Regions from separate parts of the Actinomadura sp. NTSP31 genome, predicted to be linked through region 2. Evidence: riboswitches for the same ligand, from Rfam matches in the RefSeq annotation. Region 2 holds a riboswitch; each other region holds the start of a gene.

What was found. A riboswitch is a leader RNA that binds a small molecule or an ion and turns the genes downstream of it on or off. The one in region 2 is predicted to bind S-adenosylmethionine.
Positions count from the first base shown of each region.
Region 1: another riboswitch for S-adenosylmethionine. It lies ahead of ACA514_RS00330 (PotD/PotF family extracellular solute-binding protein); the one in region 2 lies ahead of ACA514_RS21665 (aminotransferase class V-fold PLP-dependent enzyme).
Region 3: another riboswitch for S-adenosylmethionine. It lies ahead of ACA514_RS12480 (GNAT family N-acetyltransferase); the one in region 2 lies ahead of ACA514_RS21665 (aminotransferase class V-fold PLP-dependent enzyme).
Region 4: another riboswitch for S-adenosylmethionine. It lies ahead of thrC (threonine synthase); the one in region 2 lies ahead of ACA514_RS21665 (aminotransferase class V-fold PLP-dependent enzyme).

Region 1 covers NZ_JBGNUT010000001.1:84,697-90,429, forward strand. Annotated here, with positions in the region: gene ACA514_RS00310 (alpha/beta fold hydrolase) at 1-372, opposite strand, end outside; gene ACA514_RS00315 (TetR family transcriptional regulator) at 480-1,097, shown strand; partial or broken gene ACA514_RS00320 (IS5/IS1182 family transposase) at 1,150-1,275, opposite strand; gene ACA514_RS00325 (hypothetical protein) at 1,583-2,050, shown strand; SAM riboswitch class IV at 3,093-3,208, shown strand; gene ACA514_RS00330 (PotD/PotF family extracellular solute-binding protein) at 3,301-4,386, shown strand; gene ACA514_RS00335 (ABC transporter ATP-binding protein) at 4,353-5,564, shown strand; gene ACA514_RS00340 (ABC transporter permease) at 5,567-5,733, shown strand, end outside.
Region 2 covers NZ_JBGNUT010000012.1:150,981-156,713, forward strand. Annotated here, with positions in the region: gene ACA514_RS21655 (transglycosylase domain-containing protein) at 1-1,394, shown strand, start outside; gene ACA514_RS21660 (hypothetical protein) at 1,461-1,841, opposite strand; SAM riboswitch class IV at 1,892-2,008, shown strand; gene ACA514_RS21665 (aminotransferase class V-fold PLP-dependent enzyme) at 2,053-3,351, shown strand; gene ACA514_RS21670 (SseB family protein) at 3,500-5,733, shown strand, end outside.
Region 3 covers NZ_JBGNUT010000006.1:133,600-139,332, reverse strand. Annotated here, with positions in the region: gene ACA514_RS12505 (helix-turn-helix domain-containing protein) at 1-659, opposite strand, end outside; gene ACA514_RS12500 (ATP-binding protein) at 845-1,234, shown strand; gene ACA514_RS12495 (Lrp/AsnC family transcriptional regulator) at 1,248-1,790, opposite strand; gene ACA514_RS12490 (RBBP9/YdeN family alpha/beta hydrolase) at 1,827-2,375, shown strand; gene ACA514_RS12485 (GNAT family N-acetyltransferase) at 2,391-3,017, opposite strand; gene ACA514_RS12480 (GNAT family N-acetyltransferase) at 3,014-3,631, opposite strand; SAM riboswitch class I at 3,638-3,727, opposite strand; gene ACA514_RS12475 (DUF397 domain-containing protein) at 4,116-4,352, shown strand; gene ACA514_RS12470 (Scr1 family TA system antitoxin-like transcriptional regulator) at 4,353-5,303, opposite strand; gene ACA514_RS12465 (hypothetical protein) at 5,548-5,733, shown strand, end outside.
Region 4 covers NZ_JBGNUT010000008.1:315,279-321,011, forward strand. Annotated here, with positions in the region: gene ACA514_RS16845 (trehalose-6-phosphate synthase) at 1-954, opposite strand, end outside; gene ACA514_RS16850 (cation diffusion facilitator family transporter) at 1,087-2,046, shown strand; SAM riboswitch class I at 2,158-2,299, shown strand; gene thrC (threonine synthase) at 2,316-3,560, shown strand; gene ACA514_RS16860 (MoaD/ThiS family protein) at 3,581-3,859, shown strand; gene ACA514_RS16865 (cold-shock protein) at 4,036-4,236, shown strand; gene ACA514_RS16870 (dihydrofolate reductase family protein) at 4,323-4,868, shown strand; gene ACA514_RS16875 (DUF5958 family protein) at 5,065-5,454, shown strand.

The sequences.
Region 1 (5,733 bases), on a different contig from region 2:
CGGGCGGGCGGCGTCGATGACCGGTCCGGCGACGTCGTGCAGCGACTGGCCGTTCACCGGTGTGGCGGCATCGAGGTAGACCAGGCGGCCGACGCGGTCGGCCGCCCGGTCGGCGGCACCGGTGATCACCATGCCGCCGTAGCTGTGACCGACCAGGATCACCTCGCGCAGGTCCTCGTAGTGAAGTACGGCAGCGATGTCCTGAATGTGCAGGTCCAGGTCAACGTGCGGGCCCAACAGATGCAAGCGTTCGGCCAGCCCGGTCATCGTCGGCGTGTAGACCTCATGGCCGGCGGCCCTCAGCAACCGGGCGACCGGCTGATAGCACCATCCGCCGTGACCGCCGCCGTGGACCAGCACATAAGTAGCCATGGCGTCTCCTCGTGGGCGCGGTGCCCGGACTACCGGCCGAGGGTGAGTAACCTCGTTACTGAGTAACCAGGTTACTCTCGTGGTGGGCGCGGAGATAGGTGTGATCGGTGACGGCGCAGGCGGAGCGAAAGGTCCAGAACCACACGCATGACGCGATCGTGGACGCCGTGCTCGAACTGCTGAAGGACGGCGGTTACCAGGCCGTCCATCTGCGGGAGGTGGCCCGGCGCGCCAAGGTCTCCCTGGCGACGATCTACAAGTTCTTCCCCACGCGGGACGAGCTGATCGTGACGGCCGTGGAACGGTGGATGGCGGCCAACGTGTGCGCCGAGCTGATCCCGACCGTTCCCGGCGAGTCCCTGTACGAAGGCCTCATGCGGGTGTTCCGGCATGTCTTCGAACCATGGGAGCGCAACCCGCGGATGCTGGAGGTCTACCAGCGGGCGCAGGCGGGCCCCAGCGGGGAACGGCTCCGCCGCCAGGCCTGGTGGGCGATCGAGCCCGTCGCAAGGGCGATGCTCCAGAAACTCGACCCGCAGTACGCGGAGGACATCGCGCTCGTCCTCACCCACCTGGGCCACTCCGTCGTGGGCTCTTTCGCCGCCGGTGAACTCGACATCACCGAGATCCTGCCCGTCCTCGAACGCGCTGTATACCGCCTGACCGCCGACAACGCGACAGCCGCCGCGGGCCACTCCCCCAAGGACCGGCGCACAAGCCACTGACGACAGAAGCAGCGCTCAGCAGCCCTCTCGAACCGACCGACACTGAGTCCTTTCAGCGTGATGTGGTCTCGCGGAGTTGCAGGGCGTGGACGGCCTCGGCGACGTGACCGGCGCGATAGGGGCAGCAGCGCAGCTTCCGCAGGATTCGCCATGACTTGAGCTTGGCGTTCGCTCGTTCCGCCCGCGACCATCATGCGATCAGCAGTCACCGCCCCGCTGCTGAAAAAGGGCTCACTGAGGGCCCGGTGGTTTTCGACGACCTGAACTTCGTCTTCCCTCCACGATCCGAGGCCGGCCTGCGGGCAGTACAAGACGGCCAACGTGCTGTTTGCGGTCGAAGCGACCCGGGCTGGGCCGACGGGTGGAGGAGCGACCTGCGTCATCACCCGCGAAGCCGGACCGTCGGCCGTATCGTCCCTGATCGTTGTGCCGCCGCGTGTTCTGTTAATCTCCGTCCGCAACACCCCCTGCCTCCGGAGGCCTCCGTGCCAAAGAAGATCGCGATCCACCTCGTCCTCGGCGGCCTGGTCCTCGTCGGCGCCGTCGCGTGCAACGGCGACGACAAGACCGCGGCGGCCGGCAAGTCCTCCGCCCCGCCCACGACGGCGACCACGACAGCGACCACGACGACGCCTGCGCCGGTACAGACCACCCCGACAACGAGCGCTCCCGGGACCCCAGCGCCGACTACCACCGAACCCAAGCTCCCGAACAGCAAGCAGATCGTGATGATCGACCCGGACGGCAAGAAGTACACGTACACGACGATGGCGCAACTGGCCGCGGGCATGCGCTACACCATGGGCGACAACCCCCAGCCCAACTTCTGCGAGAAGTCCTACACCAAGGGTGTTGAAGGCGGCGGCAAGTTCCCCGCGGGCAGATCGGCCTTCCTGGCCGCCTGCCGAGAAGGCTGGCGCAAGGCGGAACAGATGCACCGCAACGGACAGTGAATCGGCGGCCACATCGGCGCCGAGGGGGCTTGAGTGACTTCTTCGGGAGACCCGAAGCGGCCCCCCGATTGGCTCCCGAACCTACGAAGAAATCAACAGAGAACCGCTGAGGTCAACCACGAAACGTGCTTTGACCTGCGGAAACTTGACGTGGGTAATACTGGGTTCGAACCCGTGACCTCGCAGATCCATGCCGGGCGTAGGGCTCAGTACTCATCCTCGAACCAATTGACACTACAGGCCTTTGTCTGGGTGCGCCCCTCGGCGAGAAGGCGATCTCGTCGCTGTCGCCGCAGAATCCTGTGTCGCGCGTAGCGAAGAGCGCCGCGATGGTCGAAGGTGCGCCGTCACGGCCGAGTCGGACACGATACGACACTCCGCTCCGCGTCGCTCATTTATGCTCAGGGCTGAAGTCACAATACCTGTATCAACCGGCCTGTCGACCATTCCTCGATAATTGGATACAAAGATCAGCCTGAGCACGAAAAACACAGTGGAGCGGTGAATGGACGTCCACCTCGCCGCCCTCGAGTCCGGCGCGCCCGCGTTCATGACACGTTCCGGTTCAGCGGCGCCTACCTGCGCGACGCACTGGCGGACATCACCGCGTCGATGCCGGTCGGGCCGAGCATGGCGTTCCCGCCTGGCGCCGTGCACGCCCAGCGCGCCCTCGGCGTCGGGATCGGCGTCCTTCCAGTTGCCGCTGACCCCGATCGGCCCAGCGTCGCGCCTCCAGGCGCAGAATGATCCGGGCCTTACCGATCATCCAGTTGGCCGCGGGCCCAGGAACCGCGGCCGGCCTTCCCCTTGCTCACGGTGCCGGCAGGCCCTCCGCCAGCGGCGCAGCGGGACCTGCCTCGAAGGCCGGCCGTTCGACGACCGGCCCTTGCTCGCGATCGGCCGCGCGGTCGAAGCCGAGTTGAGCTGATCGCCGCACCATCACACGCGTCCGCATCCGCGACCGGCAGGATGCCCTGCCCTCCGGAGCTTCGGTCATCCGTAATCAGGGTATTCAGACCGTTTTTATATGGTATGTTCCTGCCGTCACGAGTTCCAGCGCCAAGCCCCGGCTTGCTGGGCGGCAACCCTCCGACCGCGGTGGGGTGCTCCGGGTGAGGACACGGTCGTCCGCCGGACATGCGACGACAAGCGCGGGTTCGCAGGGCCGCGTTCCCCGAGACCTCGGGAACGGTGACGTGCGCGCGACGGAGGCCCATCGCTGTGCCGGCTCGGACATGGAGGAGTGAGACGTGGGAAGGCGATCGGCGTTCGCCGTCATCGGCGCGGTGGCGCTGCTGGCGGCCGCGGCGTGCGGGGTGGACACCGCCGACACCGGCGGTTCGGGCAAGGGCGGCAAGGAGCTGACGGTCACGGTCTTCTCCGGACCGTGGGAGGACTTGTTCAAGAAGTCCTTCGTCGAGCCGTTCGAGCGGGACACCGGCGCCAAGGTGAACCTCGTCCCGGGCGCCAACGCCGAGTGGCTCACCAAGCTGCGCGCCGCCGGCGGCAAGAACCCGCCGTTCGACCTGGTGGTGCTGACCCCTGACGCGGCCCGTCCGGCCGTGGCGGGCAAGCTGGTCCAGCCGCTGGAGACGGCGAAGGTGAGCAACTGGAGCGACCTCGACCCGGTGGAGATCGAGAAGACCACGGTGGCGGGGAAGAGCTACGGCGTCCCGCTGACCATCGGCTCGACCGGGCTGCTCTACCGCACCGACAAGGTCAAGCAGGCGCCGGTCGACTGGCAGGACATCTTCGGCAAGGACCTGTGCGGGCACGTGGCGCTGCCGCCGCTGACCTACAACCCGGGACTGGAGTTCTTCAGCGCCCTGGTGACCGGCCAGGGCGGGAAGCTCTCCGACCCCGCGGACGTCGACAGGGCGTTCAAGCAGCTGGAGCAGCTGAAGGGCTGTGTGTCGTCCTACCCGGCGAACGCGACGGCGGTGCAGAGCGCCATCCAGAACGGCGAGGCGTGGGCGGTCCCGTACTGGGACGGGCGGGCCTTCGCGATGGCGCAGGCCGGGGGCAAGGTCGGCTTCACCTATCCGAAGTCCGGCGCGGTCGGCGCACTGAGCAGCTACTTCCTGGCCTCGGGCAGCAAGAACAACGACCTGGCCTACAAGTTCCTCGGGTACATCGCGAACGCCACGTACCAGAAGCCCTTCGCCGAGGGGAACTGGTACGCCGGCTCCAACAGCAAGATCGACTACAGTCCCGCCTTCAAGGCGAAGATCAAGTACGGCACGGACGTCTACCGGACGTTCCACTGGGTCGACTACGACGTCGCCACGCCGAAGCTCAACGAATGGCAGCAGCGGTGGAACGAGATCTTCCGCTGAGCGGCGCGGCCGCGGCCGGCGGACCGGCCGCCGGGCACGTCGAAGCCGGGCGGCCCGCAGCGGGGCACGTGGAGATCGAGGATCTGGCCGTCGGCTACGACGGCCAGCCCGTCCTGGACCTGGACCGGCTGTCGGTGCGGCGCGGCGAGTTCCTGTCGATCCTCGGGCCGAGCGGCTGCGGCAAGACCACGCTGCTGAACGCCATCGCCGGGTTCGTGGCGCCCGACAGCGGCCGCGTCCTGGTCGACGGCGACGACATCACCGCCCTGCCTCCGCACCGGCGGGGGCTCGGCATGGTCTTCCAGAACTACGCGCTGTTCCCGCACCTGTCCGTGGCGAGCAACGTCGCCTACGGGCTGCGCGTCCACCGGGTGCCCAAGCGGGAGCGCGCGGAGCGGGTGGCCGATGCGCTGCGCCTGGTCGGCCTGGAGGAGTTCGCCGACCGGCGCCCCCGGGCGCTTTCGGGCGGCCAGCAGCAGCGGGTGGCGATCGCCCGCGCCCTGGCCACCCGTCCGGCAGTGCTGCTCCTGGACGAGCCGCTGTCCAACCTCGACGCCAAGCTGCGCCGGGAGATGCGCGTCGAGCTGCGCAAGATCCAGCAGAGCGTCGGCACCACCATGGTCTTCGTCACGCACGATCAGGAGGAGGCGCTGTCGCTGTCGGACCGCATCGCGGTGCTCAACGGCGGCAGGCTGGAGCAGCTCGGCACGCCCGACGAGGTGTACCGGCGGCCGGCGAGCCGCTTCGTGGCGCAGTTCATAGGCGCCGCCAACGTGCTGGAGGGGACGGTCCGCCCGGACCGTGCGCTGGACGTCGGAGGCGTCGCGGTCCCGCTCGGCCTGCCGGACGCGGAATCCGGGCGGGAGGTGGTCGTGGCCATCCGGCCCGAGCGGATCCGCCTGGCGCCCGTCACCGGCACGCAGGCTGATGCGGCGGCCGGTCCGAACGGGGCGCGCGCCGCGACCCCGGTGACCGGTCTGACCGGGACCGTCGCCTACCGCTCGTTCACCGGTGACGCCTGGCAGGTCGAGGTGCGGACGGCGGGCGGCCTGGCGCTCACCGTGCGCGTCGCCGACACCGGGGCGGGCGGCGCCGACCCGCCGGGCGCCGGAACGGCCGTCACCGCCAGCTGGGACCCCGCCGACCTCATCGTCCTTGATCTGAGGGCGGGGCGGTAGCGATGGCCCACACTTCGCCCGGGAAGCGGCGGACGCGCCGGCGCGGCGCGGCGTACGCGGCGCCCCTGCTGGTCTTCCTCCTCGCGCTGTTCGTCGCGCCGCTGGTCCGGCTCCTGCAGCTCAGCTTCCGCCCGGTGGACGAGAACAACGCGGCGCGGCCGGGCTACAC
Region 2 (5,733 bases):
AGGAGAAGATCACCGACGTCCTCAAGGGCCAGAAGGGCTACATGGTCAACCTGGCCAAGAAGGAGCTGGAGGAGCGGCGCGGCTACACCGAGGACGAGATCAACCGCAGCGGCCTGAAGATCACCACGACGTTCGACAAGCGGCTGATGGACGCGGCGAAGCGGGCCGTCGACGCCGCCGCCCCCGCCGGGATGAGCAAGAAGATCCGCACCGGGCTGGTGTCGGTCGACCCGAACACCGGGCAGGTGCTGGCGTTCTACGGCGGCCGCAACTACCTGACCGAGGCCGCGAGCAGCGCGTTCTACGACACCGCGCAGGTCGGGTCGGGCTTCAAGCCGATCGCGCTGGCCGCCGCGCTGGAGGACGGCAAGAGCCTGTCCGACACCTATGACGGCAGCTCCCCGCAGTACTTCGGCGGCCACCGCATCGAGAACGACAGCGGCGAGAACTTCGGGAACATCAACCTCGTCACCGCGACCGAGCACTCGGTCAACACCGCGTACGTGAACCTCGGCCAGGACATCGGCAACGACAGGATCGCCGGCATGGCCGAGAAGCTCGGCGTCTCGTCGTCGCAGATGACGTCCGCGCAGCGGTCCGCGACGTCGTTCCCGCTCGGCATCGTGTCGCTGCACCCGGTCCAGCAGGCCGGCGTGTACGCGGCGTTCGCCGACGAGGGCCAGTTCCGCCAGCCGTTCGTGGTGAAGTCGGTCACCGACAACGAGGGCCAGACCCGCAAGTTCGCCGAGAAGGGCCGGCGGGCGTTCGGCACGCAGGTCGCGCGGGACGCCACGTACGCGATGCAGCAGGTCGTCCAGGGCGGCACCGGCACCGGCGCGCAGCTGCCCGACGGCCGCGACGTCGCCGGCAAGACCGGCACCACCGACGAGGGCCGCGCGATCTGGTTCAACGGGTTCATCCCGCAGATGGCGACCACCGTGGCGATGTTCCGCGAGGACAACAAGGCGCTGAACATCCCCGGGTACGGGGCGTACGGCGGGCAGCTGCCCACCCAGATGTGGCGGTCGTACATGACCGACGCGGTCGACATCAAGGGCTACGACCCCGAGTCGTTCGGGTCGCCGTCCGAGACCCCCGGCAGCGGCTGGGACGGCCCGCCCACCGGCGGCGGCCAGAGCACCGAGCCGCCGTCCACGCAGGGCCCGACGCACCGCCCGTCCGGCGGGACGGACGAGCCGGGCGGGTCGACGCCGCCCACCGGCGGCCTGCCGACCATCATCCCGTCGCTGCCCGGCGGCGGTGACGGCGGCGGCAACGGCGGAGGCGGCGGGAACGACGGCGGCGGAAACGACGGTGGTGGCGGGAACGACGGCGGCGGCAATGACGGCGGTGGCGGCGGCGACGATGGCAGCGGCGGCCAGATGTTCAATTAGCGCCGCGTCGCAGCGCAGGCCCGGCGGTGGAACCGCCGGGCCTGCGGCCTTCCGTCCGGACGCCCGCTAGTCGCACGCCTTTCCGATGCGCGCGGGCGTGCCGTCCAGCACGGCGCTGAGCTGCGCGGCGTCCCCGGTGTGCACGCTCGCGGCGGCGGTGCGCAGCCGGCCCGCCTCGTCCTTCAGCGCCTTCTTCAGCGCCCCGTCATCGGTCTCCCTCGCCAGCCCGTCGAGCCGGGTCGCGAGCCGCTGCGTCGCCTGCCCCCACTGCGCCGGCTCCGCCGCCGGCACGCTCCTGACCTGGGTGACGTACTGCTGGAACGCCTTCTTCGTGTCGGTGCAGACCTGACCGGAGTCGCCCCCCAGCGCACCGCACGCGCCCAGCAGGCCGGACACGCCGAGCATCACCACGCCCCCGGCCAGCGCCCGAACCGCCCCGTACCGCATCGCACCCTCCCGCTTGATCTGCCACCGGCTCCGCATATACTTCCGCACTAGGTCATGAGCGCCAGCGCCAAGCCCCGGCTCGCTGGCCGGCAACCCTTCGTCCGCGATGGGGTGCCCCGGGTGAGGACCAGGCCGGACGCGGCACCGCGTTCCGGCAAGCGCGGATCCCGCGGGCGCGTCCCCGGGGTCCCTGACCCCGGAAGGAACCGGCATGCCCACGCTCGCCCCCGCACCGTCCCGCTCCCCGTTCACGAGTCCTGAGACGTCCGGCACCGGGCCGGAAGTTCGCGTCCCCCGGATCATCGGCGCGGACGCGCCCGTCCCGCTGGACGACGGCCGCCGCGTCCCGTACGCCAACCTCGACTACGCCGCCAGCGCGCCCTGTCTCGAGGCGGTGCACGAGGCCGTCACCCGCGCGCTGCCCTACTACAGCAGCGTGCACCGCGGCGCCGGTTACGCCTCGCAGGTCACCACCCAGGCGTACGAGGACGCGCGCGAGACCGTCCGGACGTTCCTCGGCGCGTGGCGGCGCGACGCGGTCGTGTTCACCCGCAACACCACCGACGCGATGAACCTGCTCGCGCACGCCGTCCCGTCCGGGACGAGCGTCGTGGTGTTCGAGTCCGAGCACCACGCGTCGCTGCTGCCGTGGCGGCGCGCCGTGCGGCTGCCCGTGCCCGCCACGCCCGCCGAGGCGATCGACGCCGCCGACCGCGCGCTCGCCGCGACGCCGGCCGGGGCCCGGCTGCTCGTCGTCACCGCCGCGTCCAACGTCACCGGCGAGCTGTGGCCGATCCGCGAGCTGGCGCAGGTCGCCCGGCGGCACGGCGCCCGCATCGCGGTGGACGCCGCGCAGCTCGTCCCGCACCGCCCCCTCGACATGACCGCGCTCGGCCTGGACTACGTCGCGTTCTCCGGGCACAAGCTGTACGCGCCGTTCGGCGCCGGCGTGCTGGCCGGACGCGCCGACTGGCTGCGCGCCGCCGAGCCCTACCTCAAGGGCGGCGGCGCGAGCGCGTCCGTCGCCGAGACCGTCCGGTGGGCGCCGTCCGCCGAGCAGCGGCACGAGGCCGGCACCCCGAACGTCCTCGGCGTCATCGCGCTCGCCGCCGCCTGCGACGCGCTCACCGCCGCCGGCTGGGACGCGCTCGCCGCCCGCGAGGAACGGCTCCTCGCCCGGCTGCGCGCCGGCCTCGCCGCGCTCCCCCACGTCCGCGAGCTCACCCTGTGGGGCGACCGGTCGCCGCGCGTCGGGATCGTGTCTTTCACCGTGACCGGCTGGAACGCGCGGGACGTGGCGCTTACGCTGTCCGGGGAGCACGGCATCGGCGTGCGGGACGGCAAGTTCTGCGCGCACCCGCTCGTCCGGCACCTGCTGGACGGGGAGGGCGGCGCGGGCTGCGGCGAGGGGGCGGCCGTCCGCGCGAGCTTCGGGATCGGCAGCACCGAGGAGCACATCGACCGGCTGTGCGCCGCGCTGGCGCGACTGGCGGGGTCGGCAAGGCGCTGACCTGCGGAATCGCCCGCAAGCACAGACGTTTATAGCCTTTGGTCCTGTTCGCCCCTGTAGCGTAGGCAGTCGCGCTACTTCCCGCCGGAACTCCCACCGGGACCCGGCGGGTCGGGGACGAGCACGGACGAAACAGGGGGTGGCGGCGGTGGCCGACGCGTGGCGACCCACGTCGGAGCTGGAACGCCGACTGGAGGAGACCGTACGGGCCGGGGACCAGGAGGGCTACTTCCGCGTCCTCGCGGGCAGCGAGCTCGTGGTGCCCGTCGCCGACGACGCCGTCGACGGCGTCCTCGCCGGCCGGACGCGGCCCGCCTGGCCGACCCAGGAGGAGGACGGCCGCGTGCACGTCCTCGCCTACACCTCCGCCGCGGCGATGCGCGCGTGCCTCGGCCCGTCCTGGCGGCACTTCATGACGCTGCGCTTCGGCGACCTCGCCGAGACCTGGCCGGACGCCCGCTGGTGGCTGGCCGTCGACGCCCCCGGCCACCCCGGCGGCACTCCGCTGCCGATCGAGTCGCGGATGCCCGCCTGGTTCGTCCGCCAGGTCGCCGACGGCGACGGCCGCCCGCCCCTGGTCGGCCGCCCCGAACTCCCGTCCGGCACGGCACCGGCACCGGCACCGGCTCTGGAACCGGCCCCTGCCCCTGCCCCTGCCCCGGAACCTCCGCCCGCCCCGGAACCGGCGGCCGCTCCAGAACCGGCGCCTTCACCGGAACCGGCCTTCTCGCCGGAACCGGCGTCCTCGCCGGAACCGCCGGCAACGCCTCCGGCGCCGTCGCCTGCACCGGCACTGTCGCCCTCGTCCTCGCCCTCGCCGGACGAGTCGCCCTGGGAGGAACTGCAGGGCCAGCACCGGGAGCTGACCCGCGAGGCGCCGCCCGAGCCGTCCCGTCCCGAGTTCCGGCCCGCCAACGACGTCGAACGCGAACTCCTTCGCGCCGCGGCGAACAACGACCACGACCTGTTCCTGCAGACGATGGCGGACACCGAGATCCTGCTGCCCGTCCCGGACGACACCGACTACACGCTCCGCCCCGGCCGTCCCGGCTTCCCGTGGCGGACCCGCGAGGTCGACGGCAACACCGTCGTCCCCGTCTTCACCTCCCCCGAGCGGCTCATCGAGGCCGCGCACGCCGCCGGGACCGGCACCGAGTACATCAAGCTGCCGTTCACCGTCGCGCTGCGCTACTGGCCCGACCACGGCTGGCTCCTCGCCATCAACTCCGGCTCCCCCGCCGGCGGCACCGTCATGGCCGCGCAGCTCCCCGGCCTCGCCACCTGGGCCGACCAGCGCGCCGCCGCCCGGATGACCGACCGCTTCGAGCCGCAGAACGACATCGAGCAGCGGCTCTTCGACGCCGCCCGCCGCCGCGACACCGACGCCTTCTTCAAGATCCTGCTTGGCGCGCAGGTCCTCGTCCCCGCCGATCCCGACACCCCGTGGGGCATCGCGCCGGAGGACCCCGGCTTCCCGTGGCGGCCCGTCACGGTGCACGGGCGCACGTCCGTCCAGCTCTTCACGTCGCTCAAGTGGATGAACGAGGCCATCGGCTCGTCCCGCTTCGTGATGCCGAGCCTGCTGGACGTCGTGTCCGCCTGGCCCGATCCCGGCTGGACGCTCGTCATCAACCCCGGCACCCCGATCGACGCGACCATGCCGGGCGAGCAGGTCCGCGCCCTCAGCGGCCCGCCGCGCACCGCGCCCGAGGAGGCCGCCACGCCGCCGTCGGCCGCGACGCCCCCTCCTCCGGACAACCCCGCCGTTCCCGTCGCCCCGGCCGTCCCGTCCACCGACACCGGCCCGGTCCCGGAGCCCACCCCCTCCGCGAATGGCGAACCGTCACCGGCCCTCCCGGACGGGCCCGCCACTACGGTGCCAGAGCCCGCACCCGCTGACGCCCTGCACCACACCGGCCCGCTCCCCCACGCACCGGAAGACGCCGGAACGCCGCCCAGCAGCACGACGGTCCCGCCCCTCTCCACCGGCCCGGCCGACGTCGACGCACCGCAGGGACCACCGGCCGGCACCGCACAGCACACCGGTCCCCAACCGCAGGTCCCCGCGCCGGCGGACACCGGAGCACCGACCGCCACCGGCCCGATGCCCCAGGTCGACCAGGCCGGACTCGGCACCCCGGAGACCACAGGCCCCGGCTACGAACCGTTCACCGCCGCCGGTGACGACCTGACCAGCGCACCAGCCGTCACGCAGCACACCGGCCCGCAGTCCCAGGTCTACGACCCCTCCGGCAGCGAACCGGCACCGGAAGACGCCGGAGCACCACCGCCTCCGAGCGAGCACACCGGATTCGGCACGGGCCCGCAGGGACTGCCGTCCGGATACACCGGCGACGCACCGGCGGATCCGCCGCACACCGA
Region 3 (5,733 bases), on a different contig from region 2:
TTGTGACCAGGGTGCGCACCCGCAGCGAACGGGAGTACCTGTAAGGTCACATTCGGCAAGGCTGCCACATCTACCAGGCGTCGAAGCTGCCCTCGCATCACTTCAGCACCCCCGAACTGCTGATAGAGCGCCGCCTCGCCGAGGATGGCCCAGAAACGAAGAGGCGCATCACGGTAGAGAATCTGCTGACGGCGCATTCGCAGCTCAGTGAGCCCCTCGACGTCATGGGGATCGCCCATGGAAATCGTGGAGCCGATGACCGCGCGAGCATAGTCTTCAGTCTGAAGGAGTCCAGGAATTAGGTGGAGTTGAAAAGTCCTGCTGGATACAGCCTCCGCCTCGATCGAGATGTAATCCAACATCGAGGCGGAGATTTTTCCCTCGTAGCGGAGCCACCAGCCCTTCTTGCCGGAGTCTCGGGCGAGGTCGTAGAGGACTTGCCGCTCGTCAAGGTCGACGATCTCGTAGCGGTCGAGCATGTGCTCCAGGGCGGGGCGGCGGATGCCGCGTTTGCCGGTTTCGAGCTTGCTGAGCGAGGACGGGGTGCGGTTGAGCAGGCGGGCGGCCTTCTGGAGGGTGAGCCCTCGGTCCTCACGGATGGCGCGAAGGCGCTGGCCGAGCTTGCGGCTTCGCATGGTCGGGCGCTGCGCGTTCTCCATGGCGTAATCATGCCTTGACTTTGCGTGACCGTGAAGGTTTCCAACCAAGGCGGCAACAGTGCCCGAGTCAAAAGTGACTGAGGCACTGTTGCCCGAGGACCTGGAGCCGAGGCCGGCGAACGCATCGCTCGTCACGTCCCTGCCCGCTCATCCTTTTCGCGACAACGACGCGAAGGGAGTGAGCGATGACTGCGCCGACCATGAGGTTCGACGCGCTTCTGTTGCCGGGGATGGACCGGGCGGTGGGGCACGCGCGGCGGTGGCTGCGCGACGTACTGGGCCGGGAGCACCCGTGCCTGGACGACGCGGCGCTGTGTATGAGCGAGCTGCTGACGAACGCGCTGCGCTACACCGAGTCGGGGCGGGACGGGCAGATCCGGGTGGAGGTGGCCTACTCGGCGCGGGCCGTCCGGATCGCGGTCATCGATGACGGGCGGGCGGTGACCGTCCCGCACGTCGCCGAGGCGGCCGAGCTGGACGTCACCGGCCGCGGCCTGCGGATCGTCGCGTCCATCGCGAAGGCCTGGGGCACGGAGCCACGCGGCCAGGGCCACGCCGTCTGGTTCGAGCTCTAGTGCTTGCCACGGGTCATGACGTTGACGGCGTGGCGTCGGTCAGCGGCTTCCGCGGATAGGCGCGAAGCACGAGGGACGTGGTGACCGGGCCGTACCGGGCGAGTGCGTCGACGACTTCTTCGAGCCGTCCTGCCTGCGGGCAGTGGACGTCGAAGATGAGGCAGTCCTCCCCGGTGACCCTGAGGGTGGAGGTGATCTCGGAAGTCCGGGAGGCGAAGTCCAAGGCGGGTGCGAGCCGGGCGTGCGTGGTGCGCAGCCGGACGACCGCGTGGATGTTCAGTCCGAGGGCTTCCGGGTCGACCAGGGCCCGGTAGCCGGTGATGACACCGCTCTTCTCCAGCCGCTGGATGCGCGCGCTGGCCGCGGGTTGCGAGAGTCCGACACGGCGCCCGACCTCCGCGCCGGTCAGCCGGCCGTCGGTCTGGAGCAGGGCGAGGATGTCCCGGTCAATCCGGTCGAGTGATTCCATTGTCGTCCGCACCATCTTCTTTGAGATCACTTGCGCTGCCACCACCGCCCTGATGCATCCATCAGAATCTGCGTCGAGCGCACCCATGATCGCAGGGAGCGACGAGTGAAACGGTGGTGGGCAGTGACCGCATACATCATCATCCCGGGCATCGACGGGTCGGACGAGCAGCACTGGCAGACCCTGTGGGAGCGGCAGTGGGACACCTCGGCGGTGCGGATCTCCCCTGCCTCCTGGTCCGCCCCCGACCTGGACGACTGGGTCGGTGCCGTACAGGAGGCGTACGACGAGGCTTCCCGGCGGGACCGCCGCGTCGTGCTGGTAGCCCACAGCCTGGGCTGCTGGGCGGCGTCCACCTGGCTGAACAGGAATCCCTCAAGCCCGCCAGGCGCCGCGTTCCTGGTCGCGCCCCCCGACCCGGACGGGCCGGCGTTCCCCCACCAGGCGGCCGCAACGTTCACCGACGTGTCGTCGCAGCCGCTGCCGTGCCCGGCCCTGGTGGTGGGCAGCACCGACGACCCGTACTGCACCCCCGAGGCAGCCGCCGGCTTCGCGGCGCGATGGGAGGCGCGATGGCACCTGGCGGGCGCGTGCGGACACATCAACTCCGCCAGCAGCCTGGGCTCATGGCAGCACGGCCGTGAACTACTGGACTCGCTGACCCAGCAATAGGGCCGCTGGGTGCCGTCAGGGCTGGACGGCCCCTGCCAAGACGTTCGTCATGGTCGTCTTCACGGACGGCCATTCGTCGGCGATCACCGAGAAGATGGCCGTGTCCCGCAGCTCGTCCTCCTCGCCGGGCACCCACGACTCCGAGTAGCTGCGCAGCACCCCCTCGAAATGCACGCCGAGCCGCTCGATGGCCCGCCGCGACCGCTCGTTGCGCGCATCCGTCTTGAGCTCCACGCGTGCCACGCCCAGCGTCTCGAAGGCATAGCCGAACAGGAGCCTCTTGGCCTCGGCGTTGATGCCGGTGCCCTGCGCGGACGCCGCCAGCCACGTCCACCCGATCTCGACCGCGCACAGCCGGTCCCGGCCGGGCCACGGCCGCGGATGCAACAGCGCGGTGTGCCCGACCGCCTTCCCATCCATCACCCTGACCTGCGCAAACGGCATCAGCTCAGAGCGGTCGAGCTTGCCGGCGACGTACGACTCCATCCCGGCCGCGGAAGGCACCGGAGTGAACCCGTACGCCGCCCGTCCCTCCTCGGCGGCCTCCGCCAACTCCGGCACATGCCCCATCGACAGCGGCTCCAGCCGCACGAGCGCCCCGCCCAGCACCGGCGCGCACCCGGGAAGTTCCCTCACCGTCACCGCCCGACGGTCTCCGCCAGACGATTCGTCATGGCCGTCTTCACCGACGGCCATTCCGGCTCGACCACCGAGAACATCGCCGAATCACGCAGCGTGCCCTCCTCGTCCGGTGCCCACGACGGCGACCAGCTCCGCAGGACGCCCTCGAAATGCACGCCGAGCCGTTCGATCGCCCGCCGCGACCGCTCGTTCCGCGCATCGGTCTTGAGGTCGACGCGCACCACGCCCAGCGTCTCGAACGCGTAGGTGAACAGGAGCTTCTTCGCCTCGACGTTGATGCCGGTGCCCTGCGCGGACGCCGCCAGCCACGTCCACCCGATCTCGATCGCGCTCAACCGCTCCGTGCCGGGCCACGTCCGCGGATCCCACAGCCCCGTATGCCCCACCGCTTTCCCGTCCGCGACCCTGACCTGCGCGAACGGCGTCAGCCCAGGCCGCGCGAGCTGCCCGGCGACGTACGACTCCATGTCCGCCGCACCGGGCACGAGCGTGAACCCGTACGACGACCGGTTCTCCTCGGCGGCCTCCGCCAGCTCCGGCACATGCCCCATCGACAGCGGCTCCAGCCGGACGACCGTCCCGGCCAGCACAGGAACATCAAGGCGCACGCCCATGAACTCTCCTCATCGCTCCTGGCATTGGCACCTTGCCACAAAAGCAGGTTGCCGGACCGTCCCCGGGCCAGGCCCCTCAGATCCTCTAGATGATCACAACCCCCCGCATCCTGCCCGCCCCGCCGCCAGCCGTCAACACGATTCGTTCGGTGCGGGAGCCGCACGAGGAGCCGGCGCGCGGTGGTGGCCGTCTCCACGGACGACCATTCGATGGGCGATTGAGACTCTCACGAATTAGGCGCCCAGCCAGAAAATGGCCAGCCGGTCATTCTCGGGCGGCGACGCACCGCCCGGGCGCCCGATTCGTCGCCCGCGCATGAGGACCAAGCGAACCAAGCGTTCATTTGGTCCGGGCTGTCCGGTTTTTTCCTAGTTAGAGAACATGTCGGGAATGTTGCAGGAAACCCCTCGAAGTCGACGGCGTCCTCGCTACTCTCTACCCCAGCCCGCGACCTGCGGCCCCGTTGGAAGGAAAGGACCCCGCATGCCCGAATGGGCGGACGACGACGCGACCGGCCCGACATCCGACGCACAGCCGTCGGCATGGCGCAAGAGTCGCAGATGCAAGGAGACGTATTGCGTAGAGGTCGCCCGCCATTCGCCGGGCGGCATCGCCATGCGAGACTCCAAGCAAGGGACCGACGGACCCGTCCTCATCATCTCCCGGCAGGATTTCCAGGCGCTGCCGAGGCTCTCGAAGCAGGCCGATCCGCGGTCGTGATCACACGTCGGCGCAGCTCCGGGCGCCGGACGGACCCCATTCCTCCGCCGCCCGGGATATCCGCCGCAGCGACTCGTCCGCGGAAAGCGAGACCGACCTGAGCGCCTCCCAGCACAACCGGTACATGTGCGTGACGCCGTCGCGCTGAAGCACCGCCGTGGTCGACAGATTCTCCAGGTAGACCACGTCAGGGAAGGTGACGTCGTAGGCGGGTGCGAAATCCAGAAGTGTGAAGTCGTCCGCGAATATCGGCTCTCGGTCGACGTCCAGGGGAAGCACGTGGACGTGGACATTCGGTAATTCAGCGAGTTCGAGCAGATCGAGCATCTGCCGGCGCATGATATCCCGGCCGCCGATGACGCGCAGCAGGACGGACTCGTCCACCACGGCCGAGAGGGTCAGGGAACCATCGCCGTGCAGCACTTCCTGCCGCCGCATGCGCAGTTCCAGCCGGCGCTCGACCTCGCGCGGAGTGGAAACGGCGATGACCCTCCCGCTGCTCAATATGCGGTGCGCGTAATCCTTGCTCTGCAAGAGCCCCGGAACGGCGTACGTGGTGAAGGTGAGCGCGGTGCGCGCCTCGTCCTCCAGGGCGACATAGGTACCGAATTCGCCGGACAGGACATCCCGGTACCCGGCCCACCAGCCGTGCTCCGTCGCGGCCTGCGCGAGGGCCAGCACCTCCCCCTTGTGCCTCTCCCCCACGCGGTACAACTCCAGCAACAGCCGGACGTCCGAGACCCGCACGCCGATCCGGGCGTTCTCAATGCGGCTCAGTTTCGACGGAGACCAGCCGAGCCGATCTGCGACCTCCTCGACCGTGCGGCCGAGGTGCTCCCGCAGCCTCCGCAACTCGATGCCGAGGCGGCGACGGCGGACGGTCGGCGCTGCTGCCACCCCGGCCTCCCAGCGAATCGGTTTCGGTTCTGCGGCCCGGACGCCGATCTGCAAGTTGCAGGGCAACGATAACCTCGCGCCGCCTGGATCACCAGACCTCGCGGAAAAGCGGTTCCCCACCTTTGACATCATTCTGTCTCACTGGAAGTCGTCAACCTTGCCAGATGGATACAGAGGCGATCCGGGTGCGATGCATGCCGCTGTGCACCTTGCACGACTCAGAGAACCGGTTGCAGACTATTGCCAGAGGTTCTAACAGCAGAGCGAATTTGGGGGCGTCCAGGTGAGCGGCAACCCGGTGCACAGGAGCATTCTGGCCGTCGACCTGGAGAACTCGACCGGGGCGCTCCGCACGAACCCGATCAAGGAGGAACTGCGGAGCCAGATCTACGGCCAGGTGAAGCGGGCCATGGCGGCCGCGGGCATCGAGGACCGGTGGTGCGACCCGTTCGAGGACCGCGGAGACGGCGTCCTCGCACTGTTC
Region 4 (5,733 bases), on a different contig from region 2:
CACCCGTCCGCGCCACTCCGGATGGTTGACGAGCATCTCCCGGTAGGCGGCCAGCCCGCGCACGATGTTCTTGGACAATTCGGTCCGGTCGATGCGGACGATGAGCTGCCGGTCGCCGACCTGCTCGCGCAGCGCCCGCGCTCGCTCCGCCACGTCCCGCTGGGCGGCCCGCTGACGCAGCTCCGTCCCGTCCACACCGAGGCCGTGCACGCCCACGCGCGTCGTATGGCCCCCACATGTGACGGTACGGGCGGCGCGGTCGACGCGTGCGCCGAGCACCGCCTCGCAGCAGTCGAGGAAGGCCGAAGCCCACCGCTCGGTGAGGAACCCCGCGTGGTCCGCGCCGAGGATGCCTTGCAGTATCTGCGCGCCGATGTCGTCCGGCAGGAGACGGAAGTACTCCGGCGGCGCCCACGGCGTGTGCGAGAAATGCACGATCTTCAGGTCGGGACGCCGTTCGCGGAGCATCCGCGGTGCCAGCGACAGGTGGTAGTCCTGGATCGCCGCCTTCGCGCCCTGTGCCGCGTCTCGCGCAAGGGCGTCGGCGAACGCCGCGTTGTACGCCTCGTAGGACTGCCAGTCCCGCCGCGCGCGCGCGTCGAAATGCGGGCTGCGCGGGGTGTCGTACAGCAAGTGGTGGACGAACCACAGCGTCGAGTTGGCGACCGCGTTGTACGCCCGGTGAAAGGTGGCCGCGGGGATGTCGAGCATCCGGACGGCCGCGCCGCCGGTGTCGTGCCCCGCGAGGTCGATCCGCCCGTCCGGTGCGCGCCGCGCCGCCGTCCGGTCGGCCTCGCCGAGGCTCGCGCACACCCACAGCACGTCCTGCCCGGACGCCACGCCGGCGAGGCCCGACACGAGGCCGCCGCCGCCGCGCCGCATCGTCAGCGCGCCGTCGTCGGACAGCGAGAACGACACCGGGCCGCGGTTGGACGCCACCACCACTTGGCTCATACCGGCAGGGTCTCAGTTGTGACGGGGGTGCTTCAAAGTGGCCGGGGGGATGAGTTCGGCGACGCGTGAAAGGCAGGCATCTGTACCGATCCCGCCGTGATTACGGTGATCTGCACCGGGTACCCGGGCGGAATGAGCCGGTCCGAGACGACCAAGACCGTCCTCGTCGCCGGGGCGGCGAACCTGATCCTCGCCATCGCCAAACTGATCGCCGGAGCGCTGGCCGGATCCAGCGCGATGCTCGCCGAGGGCGCGCACTCCGTCGCCGACACCCTCAACCAGGGCTTCCTGCTGACCTCGCTGCGCCGCAGCGCCCGCCCGCCCGACCGCAGCCACCCGTTCGGCTACGGCAACGAGCGCTACTTCTGGTCGCTGCTCGCCGCGTTCGGCATCTTCGTCGCCGGCGGCGGCTTCTCCATCTTCGAGGGCGTCCTCGCCATGACCGGGCACGGCGGCTCCGAGGGCGACGTCTGGATCGCCTACGGCGTCCTCGGCCTCGGCGCGCTGCTGGAGGGGACGTCCTGGGTCCGCGCGTTCACGCAGGCGCGCCGCGAGACCCGCGACAACGGCCGCGACATCGTCGACCACGTCCGCCGGTCACCCGACGTCACCTTCAAGGCCGCCCTGTTCGAGGACACCGCCGCCATGATCGGCCTCGCGTTCGCCGCCGCCGGGCTCGTCCTTCGGCAGCTCACCGGGTCGCAGTTCTGGGACGGCCTCGCCTCCGTCCTGATCGGCCTGCTCCTCGTCGTCGTCGCGTTCGTGCTCGGCCGCGACAGCATGGGCCTCATCATCGGCCGCGCCGCCGACCCCGCCGCGCAGCGCGAGATCCGCGCCGAGATCGCCGCCGCGCCCGGCGTGACCGGCGTCGACGAGCTGCTCACCATGCACTTCGGCCCGGACGAGCTGCTCGTCGCCGCCCGGGTCAACTTCTCCGACGACATCAGCGCCGACCAGGCCGAGGACGTCGCCGGCGAGATCGACCGGCGGCTCAAGGAGCGCGTCCCGATCGTCCGGCACGTCTTCCTCGACCCCACCCAGCGCAGGCCCGGAGGCGCCCCCGCCGCGGACGCCGCGGGCGAGCCGGCGTGATCAAGACCACCTCCGGGTAACGTCTCACTGGCCGGACCCGCCTGTCTGCCATCCGGTCACGTCATGTAAAGTTCGCATACGAGTTCAAACGGCTCGACCACAACTGAATACCGCTCATCCAGAGGGGTGGAGGGACCGGCCCTGCGAAGCCCCGGCAACCACCCGGCTGACGCGCGCTCGCGATCCTGCGAGGCCGGCCGGGAGATGGTGCCAACTCCGGCCTGCGACCAAGGTGGCGCAGGAAAGATGGGGAGAAAGGCCTCGCCCTCATGGCACTCACGTCTGCCACAGACCTCGGACCCGCTACCGCCCTCGTCTGCCGCGAATGCGGCTCCCAGCGCGATCTCGGCCCGTTCTACGCGTGCGAAGAATGTTTCGGCCCGCTGGAGATCGCCTACGACTTCGGCGGGATCACCCGGGCCGGCATCGAGTCCGGCCCCCGCAACATCTGGCGCTACCGCGGGCTGCTGCCCGTGCCGTCGACCGTCGCCGACACCCCCAACACCGAGCCCGGCCTGACCCGGCTCGTCCGCGCCGACAACCTCGCCGAGAGCCTCGGCCTGCAGCGCCTGTGGGTGAAGGACGACAGCGGCAACCCGACCCACTCGTTCAAGGACCGCGTCGTCGCGGTCGCGCTCGCCGCCGCCCGCGAACTCGGCTTCAAGGTGCTGGCCTGCCCGTCCACCGGCAACCTCGCCAACGCGGTCGCCGCCGCCGCGGCCCGCGCCGGGATCCGCAGCGCGGTGTTCGTGCCGTCGAACCTCGAGTCGCAGAAGATCATCACGACGGCCGTGTACGGCGGGACGTTCGTCACCGTGGACGGCAACTACGACGACGTGAACCGGCTCGCGTCCGAGATCGCGGGCGAGCAGGAGGACTGGGCGTTCGTCAACGTCAACGTCCGCCCGTACTACGCCGAGGGCTCCAAGACGCTCGGCTACGAGATCGCCGAGCAGCTCGGCTGGCGGCTGCCCGACCAGATCGTGGTCCCGGTCGCGTCCGGCTCCCAGCTCACCAAGATCGACAAGGCGTTCCAGGAGCTGATCAAGCTCGGCCTGGTCGAGGACAAGCCGTACCGCGTGTTCGGCGCGCAGGCCGCCGGCTGCGACCCCGTCTCCGCCGCGTTCAAGGCGGGCCACGACGTCGTCCGGCCGGTCAAGCCCGACACCATCGCCAAGTCCCTGGCGATCGGCAACCCCGCCGACGGCCCCTACGTGCTCGACGTGACGCGCCGCACCGGCGGCGCCGTCGAGGACGTCACCGACGCCGAGGTCGTCGAGGGCATCCGCCTCCTCGCCCGCACCGAGGGCATCTTCGGCGAGACCGCTGGCGGCGTCACCGTCGGCTGCCTGCGCAAGCTCGTCGACTCCGGCGCGCTCGACCCGTCCGCCGAGACCGTGATCATCAACTCCGGTGACGGCCTGAAGACGCTGGACGCCGTCGCCCCCGTCGCCAAGCCGAGCGCGAACATCGCCCCGACGCTGGAGGCGTTCCGCGCCGCCGGCCTCGCCTGAGAACGAGAAGGAGCCAGCACATGAGCAGCGTGTCCGTCCGCATCCCGACGATCCTGCGGACCTACACCGGCGGCGAGGCGGAAGTGAAGGCCGAGGGCGACACCCTGCGCGCCGTGGTCGCCGACCTGGAGGCCAGCTACACCGGCATCTCGGCCCGCATCCTCGACGACGCCGGCAAGATCCGCCGGTTCGTCAACGTCTACGTGGGCGACGAGGACGTCCGGTTCGCCGACGGCCTGGACACCGCGACGCCCGCGGGCGCCCAGATCTCGATCATCCCCGCCGTCGCCGGCGGCTGACCGCCACCGGCGAACCGCCCTTCGCCTCCGGGCACCGTCGCGGCCGCCGGGTAGGGTCGACTCCGATCACGCCGAGTCGACCCCGCCCGCGGCGCAGCGCCGCGGAGACGCGGATGATCCGCGGTCCCGCGATGGCAGGGGCGGGGCCGGGGAACGGTCGAGCGGCGGGCTGGCGAATGGCGCAGGGCACGGTCAAGTGGTTCAACGCCGACAAGGGCTACGGCTTCATCGCGGTCGACGGAGGCCGTGACGTCTTCGTCCACCACTCGGCGATCCAGATGGACGGTTACCGCGTCCTCGAACAGGGCGGGCGCGTCGAGTTCGAGATCACCCAGGGCGACCGCGGCCCCCAGGCCGACGCCGTCCGCCCCCTCTGACACCACCCGCGGATCACCGATGAGTTCGCCCGGTCCCGCCGGTCTCAACACGGGACGGCACGGACGGCGACCCTGAGGGAGGTCCTGTGGGCAAGGTGATCGTTTCCACCCAGATGACGGTCGATGGCGTGATCGACCGGATCGACGAGTGGTTCACGCCGGCGGGCGAGCACGAGGATTCCGGCAGCTTCGACCAGCTCTTCGCCGCGGACGCACTCCTCCTCGGCCGCAAGACGTACGAGGGCCTGGCGAGCGTCTGGCCGACCATCACGGACACCCGCGGCTTCGCGGACCGGGTCAACGGCATGCCGAAGTTCGTCATCTCCCGCACTCTGCGGGGACCGCTGGAATGGAACGCCAGCCTCGTCGAAGGCACCCCCGCCGAGGCCATCTCCGAGCTGAAGCAGCGCTATACGGGGAACCTCGTGTCCTACGGCTGCGGCGAACTGGCGCATCACCTGGCCACCCAGGGCCTCGTGGACGAGATCCGGTTCTGGGTCCACCCCGTCGTCCTCGGCCACGGCACGCGTCCGTTCCACTCCCTCGAACCGCCGGTGCACATGACCCTGACGGGCAGCACGACGTACCGTTCGGGAGTCACACTCCTGAGCTACCGCCCGAAGCCCGAATGACAGCCACAAGATCGACGGCACCGCTCGACGACTAGGGCGACGCAGCTCAAAGCCTGTTCAGCAGTAACCCCCACCCGACCAGCGAACGAACGGCCCACCACGCACGAACGGGCCGTCCGTTCCGCGATGGTTCCGCGCTTCGCGATCTGGTTCGATGACCGTGCGAGATCGGGTGCGTGTGGTGAGGTGGGTAGGGATGAACGAGCGTGCGGTCATCCTGAACGAGTTGGCGCAAGGGATATCTCCGATTGCTCAGGGCGTCGAGTGGTTCGACGGTCTGAACGACACTGAGCAGTTCGACGCCTTGCGCGCCCTCGCGGCCTTCTGCCTTCAGGCGCGCGCCACCGTCGACGACGGGCCGGAGAGCATCCGCAGGGCCGGAATCCGCCCCACCTACACTCCAGCGGTGCTGATCACGCGCGGGCGTGTCGGGGAGCAACTAGCAAAGATCATCAACTTGCGGCAGGACGAGCGGGTTAAGGCATTCCGCCTGCTGGTCGCCCTCTTTGCCGTTGCTGATGAACGACGGCGTGAGCGGTGTTGCGCCGATGGGTGCGGCCATGCTTGGCACCACCTCCAGACCTGATCCCGCAAGTGCCTTGGCCAGCGGCGTAGCCGCTGTTCTCCCCCGCCTTCCTCCCCCCGGCCCCGACGAGACCTGCCCGGTGCCGGTCGTCGCTTCTCGGGTGGGTCGGCACCTCTGTACTTCGCGGGGCTGCGGCCGCGTCCCGTTCCGGCCAGTCCTGAACTGGTCGCCATCCTGCGGGCGCACATCGAGCAGTTCGGGACGGCTGAGGACGGTCGGCTGTTCCGCAGCGAGCGCGGGAACCGACTGGCGCCCGTCGGTTACGAAACGGTGTGGCGG